DNA from 2 places in the Priestia sp. FSL P4-0332 genome. Region 1 is predicted to be linked to the other one. Evidence: riboswitches for the same ligand, from Rfam matches in the RefSeq annotation. Region 1 holds a riboswitch; the other holds the start of a gene.
The links. A riboswitch is a leader RNA that binds a small molecule or an ion and turns the genes downstream of it on or off. The one in region 1 is predicted to bind S-adenosylmethionine.

Region 1 (3,416 bases):
CTTTTATCATATCCTTTTGTACGTGCGCCGGAACTTGTTCCATATGGTTATAAAAAGTACTCGTTAATGTATCAGCGTGAAAAGCATCCTTTTTCCACTGTCCATAATCTTGTACATCCACTACATCGTAATGACTTACTAGTACAACTGTTTTATTCGTATTTTTCCCTTGAACAAAAGCTGTGACAATCGATCGCCCGTCTCCTGTTGAATGAAGCTCGACTTGCTCGTTTTTTTGAAAGTAAGGCAGCTTCAATAAATAAGACGCTATCGATTCAGCCATTTCCACTTCTGCCATCGTTCCTGTCACGCTAGGTATAGAAACCAATTCGCTTACAAGTTTTTTTAACTGTTCTTTTGTTTGATACAAAGATGTTTTGTTCGACATAACCTTCATCTCTTTCCTTTTTCTAAATTTTCTATCAAACAAAACCATTCGTCAATCCCTTTGACAGAGACTCTTTCATTCTATCCCTATGTATCATAGTATGGCGCTGCCTTTACGCACATGATAAAAAAAGAGTGTGCGGCTAGGGATAGCACCGCACACTCTTTTTTTACTTTTCGTCATCTTCTAAAAAGTCTAGGATACGATCAATAAGCTGTTCGCTTCCTGCATCGTTTCCGTGTTCAAGAGACATTTCCATTTCAATGCTCCTTTCATAAAATATTCTTGTTTTATAACATACCACAATTCATTTCGAATGTAACCTTTAATTTGTGTAAAAATTTCGACAATTTATGATTAATTTTAAAACCTGTTGAGTATTGATTATACCCACCAGATTCTTTGCTTGTCAAAAACCATGCTTTCTATTTAAAAACACTTAAAAAATAGAGGCGCGAGCAGACTTCTTCTATAAAAGACAGCCTACTCGCTCAAGCTTGGAACAGCATGATGAATAAATTTCTAGTTCATTTGCTTTTTGTACATCTTTAATATCTATGCCTACAGCATATGTACGAACATGGTTTTCGACCACAATTTCATAAAATGTTTCTAATTCCCGATAAGCTACTTGATAATGCTTTCCTAATAATTTCACTGCTTCCTTTAATGCTTTCTCTCCTGTATGTGCTGCAACTGCTGTATGGCTCATAAAACCCTCTCCTTTTAGAAAAATAAAAAAACTCATTTTGCTTTGATGCAAAATGAGTTTTTCACCCGTTTTATCACCCAAAGCACATGCTTTGCTGGTAGGAGCACCTTACATTCGTAGGTTGCTGTGGAGTCAAAGAGCCAGATCTCTCGTCCACTCGTGATAACTTTTTTAATTTAAAATTTATTTTATCAAACAATTCCATCCCCGTAAATAGAAAAATAAAAATATTTTAATTTTTTTGGTAATGGAATGAATTCAAAAAATGAAAGCTTAGATTAGCAAAATAAGAAGCTGCTACAAGTAATGCCTCTTCATTTAATGAAAAAGAAGGATGGTGCCATTCATATTCTCCAGCTGTACCCATCCATACAAAAAATCCTGGTACATGCTGCTGATATACGGCAAAATCTTCTCCTCCAGGCGATTGTTCAGCTTCTACGACTTGATAACTAAGATCCTCTGCCGCTTTAGTAACTAGTTTTTCCAGCGTATCATCATTGTTTACTACAGGAAGATATGGATACCATTTAACGTCTACTGAAGCCCCGAAAGCTGCGCCAATCCCTTCAGCAGTTCGTTTCATAAGAGCCGGTATTTTTTCTCTCGCTTCTTCTTGAAAGGTACGCACAGTTCCTTCAAGCGTTACTTTGTCAGGAATGACGTTCCACGAGCTCCCTCCATGGATTTGAGTTATGCTGACAACAACATTTTGAAAGGGGCTGAGATTACGGCTGACAATGGTTTGTAAACTAGTAACAATTTGACCAGCAGCAGCAATTGGGTCTATTGTTTTTTCAGGGATACCTGCGTGACCTCCTACTCCTTTGACGTCAATTTCAAAACGATCAACACTTGCCATTAAAGGTCCCGGTTTGATACCAATGGTCCCTACAGGAAGATCCGGTTTGTTATGCATCCCAAATATCGCTTCCACTCCTTCGAGCACACCTTTTTCAACTAGCATTTTTGCCCCAGAAGCCGTTTCTTCGGCTGGCTGAAAGATAAATCGAACCGTACCGCAAAGCTCCTGCTGACGCTCTTTAAGAAGGATAGCTGCTCCGATTATAGAAGCCGTATGAAAATCATGGCCGCATGCGTGCATAACACCGTTCACTTCAGAAGCAAATGGCAGATTGGTTTTTTCTTCAATTGGCAGCGCATCAATATCAGCTCGAATAGCGATAATAGGTCCCGGCTTTCCTCCCACAATTTCTGCTACTGCTCCTACGTCTAATTGGAATTCATCCGCTATAGAAATATCATAGTGTTTTAACCACTTTTTAATACGTTTAGTTGTTTCATATTCTTTCATTGAAAGTTCTGGAAACCGGTGCAGCTCACGGCGTATGTCTATTAGTTTATTTAGTAGTAATTGATCGGTCATATTTATCACTCTTTCACATTTCTTAATTTGGATCACTTCTCTATCTTTTACGACAAATAGTGTACCTCATTGAATTTTTTATAAAGAAATACGGTCGTATAACCTTCTGCAAGGTGCTTTTCTTTAGCTTGAACATATCCTTTTCGTTCATACATCTCAACTAACCAAGGATGTTCTTTTGCTGTTCCTAAAGACACACCTGGTGATTTAAACGTATTTTTTATTACCTCTTCCTCTACTAGATGCAGCAGCTTAGAACCAACGCCTTTCCTGGCAAACGACGGGTCCACTGCAAACCACCAAAGATGCGGAACAGCAAACGGACCTGGATGTTCTCCCCAAGGCATTCGTATAGATACAGTTGCAGCGATTCTTTTATCTTCTTCATATACATAGCAAAGGTTTTGAGAAATATTTTTCTTAACAAGGGCAAGATCAGCAGTAGCTGCTAAGAAAGGAATGCCTCGCTCTCGAATAGGCTTATATGCTTGTAGAGTTAAGTTCAATAAGTTATCTGCGTCGTCATTTGTTGCCAAACGGAATTCATTCTTCATCTCTTCGTCTCCTTATGCAGTGTTTAAATATTTTATTTAACTTATAAGTTTACTAAGAATTAAAAAAGACAGACTGCCGCCTTGCGTACTCACTATACAACTGCTTTTATAACGTGTCAATTTTCATTATCTCTTTCTATGAAAGCTATCATAAAAACCAATACTTACAGTTTCTTATACTGAACAAATATCAATAAATCCCCTTACGAAACCCCTTTCATTACTTTCGTTAAATTTTCAACCGCAATTATAGAGCGACGTATGATAAAATAGAACACGGTAGTTGTAAGAAAAGCAAACAGAAATGTAATCACTAGCATAATCGAGGCTGCTTGCTCTTGTTTCATAATAAGATAATAATTTGTCACTTCAATT
Region 2 (3,416 bases), 2.3 Mb from region 1:
TTTGATTTAATTCAAGAACACCGCGTGAAAAAAGTTCTCGTTAGCCACGTGCATGCATATGACGAGCAGTTTATTAGAAAAAATAGAAACGGGTCGTTTATGTTTGGAAGAGGCACTGATTTTGTATTGTCAGGAGGCGCCGGTGCTCCTCTTGATTTTGATCCGCCTTTAATTTTAAATAATTATAATTTTACGGAGTTTTTTGTAAGCAGGTACAACATATTAGGACCTCTTCTTTGGAAGGATTTTGGACGACCTCGAAGAAATTGTTTGTAAAAACAAGAGAATAGAAAGCTATGTTTAGCCAAAAGCCTGCCCGTAATTCACAGGCAGACTTTTGGAAGATTATGCATAATGTTTACAGAAACCTTGTAGCAGAAGGCTCAGTCAAACGTTATAATAGATAATGAATGATGATATATTCTCTATATTTGTCATATATTTGTATTACATATGTAATTGAAGAAAAACATTCACTTGATATACTGTTTAATGACTTAACTTTATCTTAAAATTTACAGTGAAATGCCTGTTTATAGAGGCTTAGAACATACACAGCAAATGGAGGAGCAATCATGGCAAACGAAAAGATGCAAGAAGGACTTGATCGTTTTATCAAGGAAGATTTAAATGACCTTTTAGGTAGACTGTTCCCCTTAATGGACCGGGAGTGTGCCGAAGAAAAAAGAAAGCTTATCGAAACAGCGGTAGAGTATATTTATTCGTCAGGATATCACCAGGGAGCCAAAGATTTAATTGAAACGCACCGAAAAGACGATTACAAATTGTTAAGGCAAAAATTAGCGTCAGCGCCTCCTAAAAACTAATTTTTTTGAAATTTCTTTTGACAACATAAATCTAAGGTGTTAAGATGACTCTACATTCAAAATATTATAAACAATTAAAACTCTTATTGAGAGAGGCGGAGGGACTGGCCCTGTGAAGCCCGGCAACCATTTAACATTCTTGTTGAAAAGGTGCTACATCCTGCAAAGCGTACAGCTTTGAAAAATAAGAGAGGATTTCATAGATACTATGCCTCTCTATTCGTGATAGAGAGGCTTTTTATTTTATGTGAATATGTTTTGAATGGACAATTTTATAAAAATGCATCAGGTGCTGTGTAACGAATGTACGCAGCTTAAAAGGGAAGACCGGTGAAAAGCCGGCGCGGTCCCGCCACTGTAATGGGGAGCAACTTATTAACCACTGTTTCATGTTGAAATGGGAAGGGATAGGAAGCGATGAACCTAAGTCAGGAGACCTGCCTGTTGTATGCACTTAAGCTCTACGGGATATAGAGAGGAGTGAGGAATACGTGTTGAGAAAAACAGGCTGTCTCAACTCTAGTTAAGTATGCGTATTATCTCTCTTTTCATTTCGAAAAGAGAGATTTTTTAGTTTACCGATAAAAAAATATACAGGGAGTGGAAAAAATGAGCAGTGTAAAAAGTTCGAACTTAGGTTATCCAAGAATTGGTGAAAAACGAGAATGGAAAAAAGCGCTTGAGCAGTTTTGGGCAGGAAAGCTAGAGAAAGGTATCTTTCTTCAAGAAATTAAAGCTCTTCGTCTAGCGCATCTAAAAAAACAGCGTGACGCAGGAATTGAATTGATTCCAGTCGGCGATTTTAGCTTATACGATCACGTGTTAGATACAGCTGTTATGTTCGGTCTAGTGCCAAAGCGCTTTGAGTATAACGGAGGACCAGTATCGCTTGAAACGTATTTTGACATCGCCCGAGGAACAAAAGGTGCGGTAGCCTCTACGATGACAAAATGGTTTAACACAAATTATCACTACATCGTACCGGAGCTTGAGGAATGTACGCCGGTACTTGTAGAAAATCGCCCGCTTCAGTTTTACAAAGAAGCAAAAGAAAAGCTGAATATTGAAGGAAAGCCCGTGATTGTAGGTCCAGTAACATTTGTGAAGCTGTCAAAAGGATATAAAAAAAGTGAGTTTAAAGAAGTAGTTGAACAGTTTGTTCCGCTTTATGCAACTATCTTAGCGGAGCTGCAGGCAGAAGGAGTAGAGTGGGTGCAGATAGATGAGCCAATTTTATCTACAACGCTATCAAAAGAAGAACTGGCGCTTTACACAGAAGTCTATCAAACTTTGAAGGAAGCAGCACCGAATGTAAAAGTCATTTTGCAAACGTATTTTGACAGCGTTGATCACTACAAAGAAGTTGTGTCTCTTCCTGTTGAAGGAATCGGTTTAGACTTTGTGCATGACCGAGGCGAAAATCTCACTGTGCTTAATAAATATGGTTTTCCAACTGATAAAGTGCTGGCTGCGGGAGTGATTGACGGACGAAATATTTGGCGTGAAAATTTGGACGAACAGCTTTTAACGCTTAGTGAAATTGAAGAAGCCGTATCAAAAGACCGTTTGATTCTGCAGCCTTCATCAAGTTTATTACATGTTCCTGTCACGGTGAAAAATGAAGAAACCATTGATCCAGTATTGAAAAATGCGCTCTCTTTTGCAGATGAAAAGCTAAAGGAAATCACGCTTTTAACAAAAGCAGTGCAGCAAGGAAAAGAGTCGATAGAAGAAGAAATAAACGTAAGCAAACAGGCGATTCAAGCATTAAATGGTTCATCTTTTCGAAATCATCAAGACGTGCAAAAAGAGCTGAAGCAGCTGCACAGCTATAAAGCAGCGCGACAAGCGCCGTTTGACGTACGTCAACGCGTTCAGCAAGAAGCGTTTCAACTGCCGCTTCTTCCAACGACAACGATTGGAAGCTTTCCGCAAACAAAAGAAGTGCGAAAAGAGCGTTTAAAATGGCGTAAAGGCGAGTTAAGCGATGAAGCATATGAAGCGTACATTAACGAGGAAATAAAAAAATGGATTGAAATTCAAGAAGACATCGGCTTAGATGTCCTTGTGCACGGAGAGTTTGAGCGTACGGACATGGTCGAATACTTCGGTGAGAAATTAGGAGGCTTTCAGTTTACGAAGTTTGGCTGGGTGCAATCTTACGGTTCTCGCTGCGTGAAGCCGCCGCTTATTTACGGAGATGTATCGTATGAGCAGGCGATGACGATCAAAGAAACGGTCTACGCACAGTCTCTAACAAATAAGCCGGTTAAAGGAATGCTGACGGGTCCGATTACGATTTTAAATTGGTCGTTTGTGCGTGATGATATCCCGCGCTACGACGTGGCAAATCAAATTGCGCTTGCTCTTAGAAAAGAAGTAGAAGCACTTGAAAGTCAGGGCATTTCAATGATTCAAGTAGATGAACCGGCACTGCGTGAAGGATTGCCGTTAAAACGAGAAAACTGGGACAGCTACTTGAACGCTGCGGTGTATGCATTTAAACTAGCAACGGTATCGGTGCAAAACGAGACGCAAATTCACACGCATATGTGCTATTCAGAATTCGAAGAGATTATTGATGCCATC

Region 2: linked by a shared signal. The riboswitch ahead of metE (5-methyltetrahydropteroyltriglutamate--homocysteine S-methyltransferase) and the one ahead of MKY06_RS06065 (hypothetical protein) in region 1 are both predicted to bind S-adenosylmethionine.

The regions. Positions count from the first base shown of each region.
Region 1 covers NZ_JBBOUA010000001.1:1,187,342-1,190,757, reverse strand. The annotation lists gene MKY06_RS06070 (M20/M25/M40 family metallo-hydrolase) at 1-388, opposite strand, end outside; gene MKY06_RS06065 (hypothetical protein) at 858-1,100, opposite strand; SAM riboswitch class I at 1,168-1,269, opposite strand; gene MKY06_RS06060 (M20 peptidase aminoacylase family protein) at 1,333-2,487, opposite strand; gene MKY06_RS06055 (GNAT family N-acetyltransferase) at 2,535-3,041, opposite strand; gene MKY06_RS06050 (hypothetical protein) at 3,245-3,416, opposite strand, start outside.
Region 2 covers NZ_JBBOUA010000001.1:3,463,756-3,467,171, reverse strand. The annotation lists gene MKY06_RS18005 (metallophosphoesterase family protein) at 1-276, shown strand, start outside; gene MKY06_RS18000 (hypothetical protein) at 576-827, shown strand; SAM riboswitch class I at 908-1,018, shown strand; cobalamin riboswitch at 1,098-1,286, shown strand; gene metE (5-methyltetrahydropteroyltriglutamate--homocysteine S-methyltransferase) at 1,437-3,416, shown strand, end outside.